3 regions of the Nissabacter archeti genome follow, and region 1 is predicted to be linked to each of the others. Evidence: predicted binding sites of a transcription regulator. Region 1 holds the regulator's gene; each other region holds the start of a gene.
What was found. The regulator LexA, encoded in region 1, represses DNA repair genes until DNA is damaged. The targets are predictions, from matches to a motif close to TNCTGTATGTACATACAGNA.
Positions count from the first base shown of each region.

Region 2: a site for LexA is predicted at 1,172-1,191, ahead of JK232_RS13805 (YebG family protein). Genes of this name have one in related genera too.
Region 3: a site for LexA is predicted at 1,593-1,612, ahead of umuD (translesion error-prone DNA polymerase V autoproteolytic subunit). Genes of this name have one in related genera too.

Region 1 covers NZ_JAERKB010000011.1:36,431-39,540, forward strand. Annotated here, with positions in the region: gene plsB (glycerol-3-phosphate 1-O-acyltransferase PlsB) at 1-656, opposite strand, end outside; gene JK232_RS15940 (diacylglycerol kinase) at 782-1,150, shown strand; gene lexA (transcriptional repressor LexA) at 1,291-1,899, shown strand; gene dinF (MATE family efflux transporter DinF) at 2,043-3,110, shown strand, end outside.
Region 2 covers NZ_JAERKB010000009.1:10,462-13,571, forward strand. Annotated here, with positions in the region: gene dbpA (ATP-dependent RNA helicase DbpA) at 1-1,105, shown strand, start outside; gene JK232_RS13805 (YebG family protein) at 1,217-1,552, shown strand; gene yqfB (N(4)-acetylcytidine aminohydrolase) at 1,578-1,883, shown strand; gene JK232_RS13815 (S9 family peptidase) at 2,039-3,110, shown strand, end outside.
Region 3 covers NZ_JAERKB010000020.1:56,843-59,952, reverse strand. Annotated here, with positions in the region: partial or broken gene JK232_RS21480 (Y-family DNA polymerase) at 1-67, opposite strand, end outside; gene JK232_RS21475 (YrhA family protein) at 200-676, opposite strand; gene JK232_RS21470 (ubiquitin family protein) at 811-963, opposite strand; gene umuD (translesion error-prone DNA polymerase V autoproteolytic subunit) at 1,132-1,575, opposite strand; gene JK232_RS21460 (sugar phosphorylase) at 1,697-3,110, opposite strand, start outside.

The DNA of each region.
Region 1 (3,110 bases):
TTGAACAGATCCTGGCGGGCAGGCAGGCGTGGGCCGACGGCGGCCAGCCGCTGTCGGGCAAAATGCATCCGGGCGACGCGCGCCAGCTTCTGCGCAATGGTCTTGTCGGTGCCGTGCTCGGTCGCCATATAGCGCAGCGACACGGTATTGGAGAAGCGGACAAAGCTGTCGCGCCCCAGCCAGAGCACGGCAAAGAATTTCTGGATGCCGTTCAGCAGGCGCAGGTGCGGCATCATCTGCCCTTCGCCCTCACGCCCCGGCGAGCGGCCGAACATCACCGACACCGGCAACATCTGGATGTCGAGCGTCGGGTTGCTGCGGTGCAGGTCGAGGTAGTCGTGGAACAGTTTCACCGACTCATGCTGCGGGGTGTAATAGCGGAAGAACCGCGGCCCCTGGCCGATAAACACATGGCTCGGCAGCAAATGGCCGTCAATCTCCAGCGGGATCAGCGGGTCCGGCAGGTTCTGCGCCAGGCACTGCTGGCGAAGGGTGAGCAGATCCGCGTCGGAATCATAAGGTAATACATAAAGTATCGGCCGGGTCGGGTCCAGGCGGAACTCCGTGACCGGATCGGCAGGGATCACCTTGCTTCTTACCAATAATTTGAGCGGTAAGTTTAAAAGGGAATAATAAAGTTTGCGCCAACCTGACATAAAAATGTGAAGCCTCATAGTAGCAATGCGCCGCAAGGATAGCAGAAAGCCGGGTGGAGATCTTTCGTGCCGCACGGGGGAATTCCCGCTAAAATGTTGTTAATTCATCCTAAGGTGCAGAAAGTATGGCAAATCAGACGACCGGGTTGATCCGCATCTACAAAGCTGCCGGCTACTCCGTAAAGGGCGTGCTCGCGGCCTGGAAAAATGAAGCCGCATTCCGGCAGGAAGCCATCATGGTCATCCCGGCTATGTTACTGGCTTTCTGGCTGGATGTGAGCACCGCCGAACGCATTCTGATGGTCTCTTCACTGTGGCTTATCCTTATTGTGGAAATTATCAACAGTGCCATAGAAGCCATCGTCGACCGTATCGGGCCGGAACTTCATCCGCTCTCCGGCCGCGCCAAAGATTTAGGGTCGGCGGCCGTTGCGCTGGCTATCATACTGACACTTTTTGTCTGGGCAATGGTTCTGCTGCCGCGATTGTTCTGAGTTGCGAAGTTTTACGCAAAAGTAACCGGTAAAGCAGGTAAATCGCGTCATAAACAGGCTTTTTCTTGTTTGTGCGGTTTTCAAGGGCGTGTTTGCTGTATATACTCCCAGCAAGACTGTATAAACAACCAGGGGGCGGGATGAAAGCATTAACAGCCAGACAGCAAGAGGTCTATGACCTTATTCGCGACCATATTTCCCAGACCGGTATGCCGCCGACGCGTGCCGAGATTGCGCAACGTTTGGGGTTCCGCTCACCCAACGCGGCCGAGGAGCACCTTAAGGCACTGTCGCGCAAAGGGGTGATCGAGATCATTTCCGGTGCCTCACGCGGCATCCGTTTGCTGATGGAAGAAGAAGACGGCCTGCCGCTGATCGGCCGTGTGGCCGCCGGTGAGCCGCTGCTGGCCCAGCAACATATTGAAAGCCACTACCAGATAGACCCGGCAATGTTCAAACCCAACGCGGATTTCCTGCTGCGTGTCAGCGGGATGTCGATGAAAGACATCGGGATTCTGGATGGTGACCTGCTGGCCGTGCATAAAACGCAGGACGCACGTAACGGGCAGGTCGTGGTTGCCCGTATTGATGATGAAGTGACCGTCAAGCGCCTGAAAAAGCAGGGCAACATCGTGCACCTGTTGCCGGAAAACAAAGAGTTTTCCCCGATTGTGGTTGATCTGCGCCAGCAGACCTTCTCTATTGAAGGGCTGGCCGTGGGCGTGATCCGCAACGGCGACTGGAGCTGACCAGTCAGGGGCGCGGCTAATGGAACCGGCCGCGCCTATACAGTCCTCCAGCTGTGCCTCATCGCCCCTTTATTGGGGCGATGTCGTTTTTAGCGTTCCGCATTCCGGCAAGTTTACGCCTGTAAGAAAAGTGACCCTTTCTGATGCGATTCTCTGTGACTGCCTGCTTTGGGCAAACTGACCGGGATCTCTGGCGGCTGGCGCTGCCGATGATCTTTTCCAATATCACTGTGCCGCTGCTCGGGCTGGTGGACACCGCCGTGATCGGCCATCTCGACAGCCCGGTCTATCTGGGCGGGGTAGCCGTCGGCGCGATGGCGACCAGCTTTTTATTTATGCTGCTGCTGTTTTTGCGCATGAGCACCACCGGCATGGCGGCGCAGGCCTTTGGGGCGCAGAACCCGGCCCGCCTGGCGCGCGCCTTTATGCAGCCGTTGCTGCTGGCGCTGCTGGCTGGGCTGACGATCCTGCTGTTGCGCCATCCGTTGATTGACCTGGCCTTAAACATTGTGGGCGGCCACGACGCAGTGCTGCAACAGGCGCGGCGCTTCCTGGAAATCCGCTGGCTCAGCGCACCTGCTGCGCTGGCCAATATGGTGATCCTCGGCTGGCTGCTGGGCGTGCAGTATGTGCGCGCGCCGGTACTGCTGCTGATTGTCGGGAATCTGCTGAACATTGTGCTCGACCTCTGGCTGGTGATGGGCCTGCACTGGAACGTGCGCGGCGCTGCCTGGGCCACGGTGACGGCAGAGTACGCCACACTGCTGCTCGGGCTGTGGCTGGTGTGGCGGGTGATGCAGCGGCGCGGTATTGGCTGGCCGTTGCTGAAACAGGGCTGGCGCGGTGACCTGCGGCGGTTGCTGACGCTGAACCGCGACATCATGTTGCGCTCGCTGCTGCTGCAACTCTGCTTCGCTTCCCTGACGATTATCGGTGCCCGGCTGGGCAACGAGACGGTGGCGGTCAATGCGCTCCTGATGAACCTGCTGACCTTCACCGCCTACGCGCTGGACGGCTTTGCCTATGCCGTGGAAGCCCATTCCGGTGAGGCGTTTGGCGCGCGCAACCGCGAGCGGCTGTTGCGGGTGTGGCACGCTGCCTGCCGTCAGGCGGGGATGGTGGCGCTGGCGTTTGCCGCGGCTTACGCACTGTTCGGGATGCAGATTGTCCATGCGCTGACGTCGCTGCCGGCGTTACAGCAACTGGCGCAG
Region 2 (3,110 bases), on a different contig from region 1:
CCGGCTGGCACGTTTTACCCAGAACATCAAAATCCTGACCTTATGCGGCGGCCAGCCTATCGGCCCGCAGCTCGACTCCCTGGTGCACCCGCCGCATATCGTGGTCGGCACGCCGGGGCGCATCCAGGAGCACCTGCGCAAACAGACGCTGTCACTGGACGCCCTGCGCATCCTGGTGCTGGATGAAGCCGACCGTATGCTGGACATGGGCTTCAGCGATGACATCGATGAAGTGATCCGTTACACCCCGCCGCGCCGCCAGACACTGCTGTTCTCCGCCACGTACCCGGAAGGCATCGCCCGCATCAGCGCCCGCGTGCAACAGGAGCCGCTGGATGTGGAGATCGCGGCAGAAGCGGAACAGACCACCATTGAGCAGATCTTTGTGGAAACCACCCGTGAAAAACGGCTGCGCCTGCTGACCGGCACCCTGCGCCACTACCAGCCGACCTCCTGCGTGGTGTTCTGCAACACCAAACGCGACTGCCAGGAAGTCTACGAGGCGCTGGCTGACGAGAACATCAGCGCGCTGGCGCTGCATGGCGACCTGGAGCAGCGTGACCGCGATCAGGTGCTGGTGCGCTTCGCCAACCGCAGTTGCCGGGTGCTGGTGGCGACAGATGTCGCCGCACGCGGGCTGGACATCAAAGACCTCGAACTGGTCGTCAACTATGAGCTCTCCTTTGACCCGGAAGTGCATGTTCACCGCATCGGCCGTACCGGCCGCGCCGGGATGAGCGGCCTGGCCGTGAGCTTCTGTACGCCGCAGGAGATGGTGCGCGTGCACGCGCTGGAGGATTACCTCGCCATCCGTACCACCTGGCAACCGGCTGAAAAACTGCTTGCCACCCCGCCGGTCGCGCTTGAGCCGGAGATGGCTACCCTCTGCATCGACGGCGGCCGCAAGGCGAAAATCCGTCCCGGTGACATCCTGGGTGCGCTGACCGGCGATGCCGGGCTGACGGCGGCCGAGGTGGGCAAAATTGACATGTTCCCGGTCCATGCCTATGTCGCCATCCGCCGTGCCAGCGCCCGCCGGGCGTTGTCGCAGTTGCAGCAAGGTAAAATCAAAGGTAAAAGCTGTAAAGCCCGATTATTGAAGTAGTTTTTCTTTTGCGAGGCAGGTTCCGGAATGTGTAAAAGGGCTTGCCTCCGCGCCCCGATTTACTTAAACTGTATATTCATACAGTAGTGTGCCATAAGAGGATTATCACTCATGACGGTAGAAGTAAAATATGTCGTGGTGCGACAAGGCGAGGAAAAGATGACGTTTGCGACCAAGAAAGAAGCTGACGCTTACGACAAGATGCTGGATCTGGCCGATACCCTGTCTGAATGGCTGGCCCATTCTGCGCTGGAAATGGAAGAGAGCGAGCGTGAGCGCCTGAGCTTCTTCCTGGCGGAACATAAAGATCCGCTGACGCAAATCCTGCGGGGCGGCTCGCTGGAAAGCGTGCTGGCATCAGCACCAGGCAACGACGCCGCAGAACCGGCGCGCCTGAAACCCAAAAGCCGCGGCAAGGCCGAAGGCAGCGACGAGCAGGCCGCCTGAGCCTGCGCCATCAGGGAGTGATGCCGTGATACCTTTCACCTTTTACCGCCGTTTTGAGGCGGACATCCTGGCAGGCCGTAAAACCATCACCCTGCGCAGCGGCAGTGACGCTGACGTTGCGCCGGGTGATATTTTGCAGGTCTCACGCCTGGAGGATGGGGTTTCCTTCTGCCGCCTGCGCGTGCTTTCCGTCACGCCTGTGGCTTTCTCTGCGCTGGATGCGTCCCATGCCCGGCAGGAGAACATGACCCTGCCTGAACTGAAGCAGGTCATCGGGTCCATCTACCCCGGCATACAGCACCTCACCTGCATTGAGTTCACCCTCTGTTAGGGTCTATCATTATTTTTGTTATTAATGTGTTGTGACGGGACGCCCGCGTCGCCGCCGCAGCATGACGTATGATGACCGTACAGACTCCGGAGCGCCTGTCGCCCGCGTCCCGCATTTTTCAGTCGGTTCATAATGGCAGTGCCAGGGATCAGTTCATGACCACACCACCAAAAGCAGAGAAACGCCCGCATCCGATTACCGCCCACGGTGATACCCGGATCGATAATTATTACTGGCTGCGTGACGATGACCGCACACACCCCGAGGTGCTGGATTACCTGGCGGCAGAGAACGCCTATACCGCGCAGGCCATGCAACCTTATCAATCCTTGCGGGAAGCCCTCTATCAGGAGATGGTAGACCGCATCCCGCAAGAAGACGCGTCGGTGCCCTATGTGCGCCACGGTTTCCGTTACCAGACCCGTTACCAGCCCGGCAATGAATACCCGATTTACCTGCGCCAGCCGGCAGACGCCGCGGCGGAGTGGGATGTCCTGCTTGATGCCAACGTGCGCGCAGAAGGGCACGAGTTCTATACGCTGGGCGCGATGGAAGTCAGCCCGGATAACCGCCAACTGGCCCTGGCAGAGGATTTCCTCTCCCGCCGCCAGTACGACATCCGCATCAAACAAATCGGCAGCGATGAATGGGCCGACGAGGTGATTACCAATACCTCCGCCAGTTTTGAATGGGCCAATGATGCCCGCACGCTCTACTATGTGCGCAAACATGACAAAACCCTGCTGCCTTATCAGGTTTACCGCCACGTCGTCGGCAGCGATCCGGCTGAAGATACCCTGATCTACCAGGAGCAGGATGACACCTTCTATGTGGGGCTGGAGAAAACCACCTCCGAGCGCTTTATCCTGATCCACCTCAGCAGCACCACCACCTCAGAGATCCTGTTACTGGATGCTGACCAGCCTGATGCCGCGCCGCAGGTCTTTGTGCCGCGCCGCCGTGACCATGAATACGCGCTGGATCACTACCAGAACCATTTCTATATCCGTTCCAATAAAGACGGTAAAAACTTCGGCCTTTACCGGGCTGACCAGCCGGACGAGGCACAGTGGCAGGCGGTGATCCCGCCGCGCGATACTGTGATGCTGGAGGGCTTCAGCCTGTTCCGTGACTGGCTGGTGGTGGAAGAGCGCAGCGAAGGGCTGACCCATTTGCGCCAGATCCACTGGCAGAGCGGCGAGCAGAAAGAGATCCGCTTTGATGACC
Region 3 (3,110 bases), on a different contig from region 1:
ACAAATCGGGCCGGAACACGGTCTCGCACGAGGCATAAAAGCTATTCACATCAACCAGGGCGAACATAGTGGCGGCTGGCGGCAGGGGAGATGATGTGCATCCCACGAGGGCGGAAAAGCAGCATAAGCGTGGCTCCTGAGTGTACTGTATATAAAAACAGTACCTTTGAAGCCCATTTTTATCAAGATGCCACGTCACTTATTCAATTAAGGGGATGAGTGCCCTCAGCAAGCCGGTTATCGTGCGGTGGCGTTCATTTATGCGTTCTACGCCGATAAAATCGCGGATTTCATAAACAGCGCTCTCCCGGTTAAAAAACAGGATATCCATGTCCGTTTCACCAACGACCACACCCTTTTTTAACGCATCAGGAAACAGGTCAGGCACGGCGTGTAAGTTGGCTGATTGTTTACGTAAATCCCGCTCATCCTCTTTATCAGCGAAATAACCAAATAACCGCACGCCGTTAAGATCAAAGCCATTCATTTGCTGCAAGAACGGCAGATAACTCCCAGCAAAATGATCGCCGCCCAGGGTGACTAATACCCGGTGACAGGCGCTGACCTGATCTTCACGAATCCCCGCCTGGTCTTCATACCCGGCATCCGCATAGGATTGCGCTATGTCATGCAGCGCAGCAATAAGCGTCACGAGTTCCTGTCTTTCACTGTTCATGGTTGCCTCTGCGGATAAATTTTCCCTGTGGGGATGGGCCAATAAACGGATTTTGACTGCCCATACTCTACTGCGAATAAACCCCCGACAGCGTTGCTGCTCAGCATTTCCCTGGTGGAATAGAGCCGGTGAGGTCATTCAAAGGCACCGCAAGATGAGTAGTGGTGGGGATTAAGATCATAATGCGTTTCTGCCTGCGCCAGTGCGTCCCAGGGCGAGAGAATCAGCGGGAAATCTTCTGGAGAAAGCGTACGTTCGATGTCACGGCGTTGATAGAGAGTAAACATAGACGCCTGCTTATCCTTGCAGTATGTAAGGGTAAGAGGGGATATTACGCCGCTTCAGAAAAAAAGCATCAGGCGTGAGCATGATCAGGCACACACTTTTTGATCATGGCTCTAAGATCTATGCATCGCCCGCTTCTTACCTAACCTATTGATATAAAGCTATTCACATCAACCAGGGCGAACATAGTGGCGGCTGGCGGCAGGGGAGATGATGTAGGTGACCACGCCGAAGATATGCAGATCCTGCCCTTCGCGGATCACGATCGGTGCGTAGGCCGGGTTCATCGGCACCAGCGCCCAGAACGGGCGGGTCTGCAGGCATTTGATGGTGAACTCGCCGTCAACGGCAGCGATCACGATGTCTCCGTCGGCGGCCGTCAGGGCGCTGTCCACCATCACCAGGTCACCGTCACGCACGTTGGCGTCAATCATGGAGTCGCCCGCCACACGCAGGAAATAGGTGGCGGAAGGGTGGCGAATCAGCAGTTTGTTGAGGTCTATCCGTTCCTCCACAAAATCTGCCGCCGGCGAAGGAAAACCCGCCGGGATAACCACATTAAAATGCGCTGAAAACGCCTCATCGGCCTGAAGAACGGCTTTGATGAACTGCATGGGAAAACCCTTTTTTATACTGTTTATGTGTACAGTATTTTTCATTTTCCCAGGCTGATCAAGGTTGCCTAAAGTGAAATCAGGCTATGCCGCTGATAAAAAAGCATATTTTTAAGCACCATCAGTGCTGGATCCACACCACCTGCCACGGCGTCAGCGTCATTTTGCCGGTGAACGGCGTGTCGGAGATCAATTCATGGCCCTGCTCATCCAGCGCCAGGTCGATCTTGTGGTCGGTCACGTTGATCACGCAACTGATGCGGTCTTCGTTTTTCGGGTCGTAACGCTCCAGGCCAAACAGCGATTTGCCGAGATCCAGGACGCGCTGGCCGGAAGAGGGCGCAAAGGCCGGGTGGGCGCGGCGCAGGGTGATCAGGTGGCGCAAGCCATTGTAGACCTGCGCGCGCAGGCTCTCGGGGTTCGCCAGCTCCGCTTCCACTTTGGCCGCGTCCAGCTTCTGCCGGTTGATGCGGCGGTTAATCCCGGACTGGTGCATCCCTTCGACGTCGTTCTCACTGCCGAGCAGGCTGTGGTAGTAAAGCGCCGGGACGCCCACAAAGGCGAGCAGCAGCGACTGGGCCGCGATGAATTTTTTCGCCTTCAGCGCGTTGCTGTCCTGCTTTTCCGTCAGGGCGCTGAGGTAGTTGATGTTCAGCTCATACGGCGAGAAGGTGCCGTCGCCGTTGTCTTTGTGCGACACGCGCCCCTCTTTGCGGATCACTTCCTGCGCCATAAACTGCCGTTCGCTGTCGTCCAGGAAAGTCTCGGTCGGCCGCAGGCCGATGCCGTCATGGCTGGCGAGGAAGTTGAAGAAGGTGGTCTCCGGGTAACGCGCTTCGGCGCTCAGCCCGTGCGCCCATTTGGTCAGCACGGTGGTGTCCTGGCGCAGGAAGGCGTGCAGCGTCAGCGGCGGCAGCGGGAACTGGTACACCATGTGCGCTTCGTCGCCGTGGCCGAAATAGCTGATGTTTTCATGGTGCGGCACGTTGGTTTCGGTAATCAGCCGGGTGCCGGGGATGGCGTAATCCAGCACCGTGCGCCACACCTTGATGATGTTATGCACCTGCGGCAGGTGGATGCAGCGCGTGCCCGGCTCTTTCCAGATGTAGCCGATGGCGTCGAGGCGAATCGACTGCCCGCCGCTGGCGGCGTATTGCAGCAGGATGTCGAGGCTCTCCAGCAGCACCTGCGGGTTATGGAAGTTGATGTCGATCTGGTCGTCGCTGAAGGTCGTCCAGAGGTAGACCATTTCGCCGTTGGCTTTGGTCATCGGCGTCAGCAGGCGGGAGGAGCGGGGGCGCACCACGCGGCTGTAATCCAGTGCCGGGTTGGCAGCAATCAGGTAACCAGCATAGTTCGGGTCATCATGCATAAAACCGCGCACCCACTCGCTGGAGCGGGAGACGTGGTTGATCACGCAGTCAAACATCAGGTTAAACCCTTTCGACAGGGTTTTCAGGTCGCCCCAGCCGCCCAGATGCTCATCGATCAGGCGGTAGTCGATCACACTGAAACCATCATCCGAGCTGTAGGGG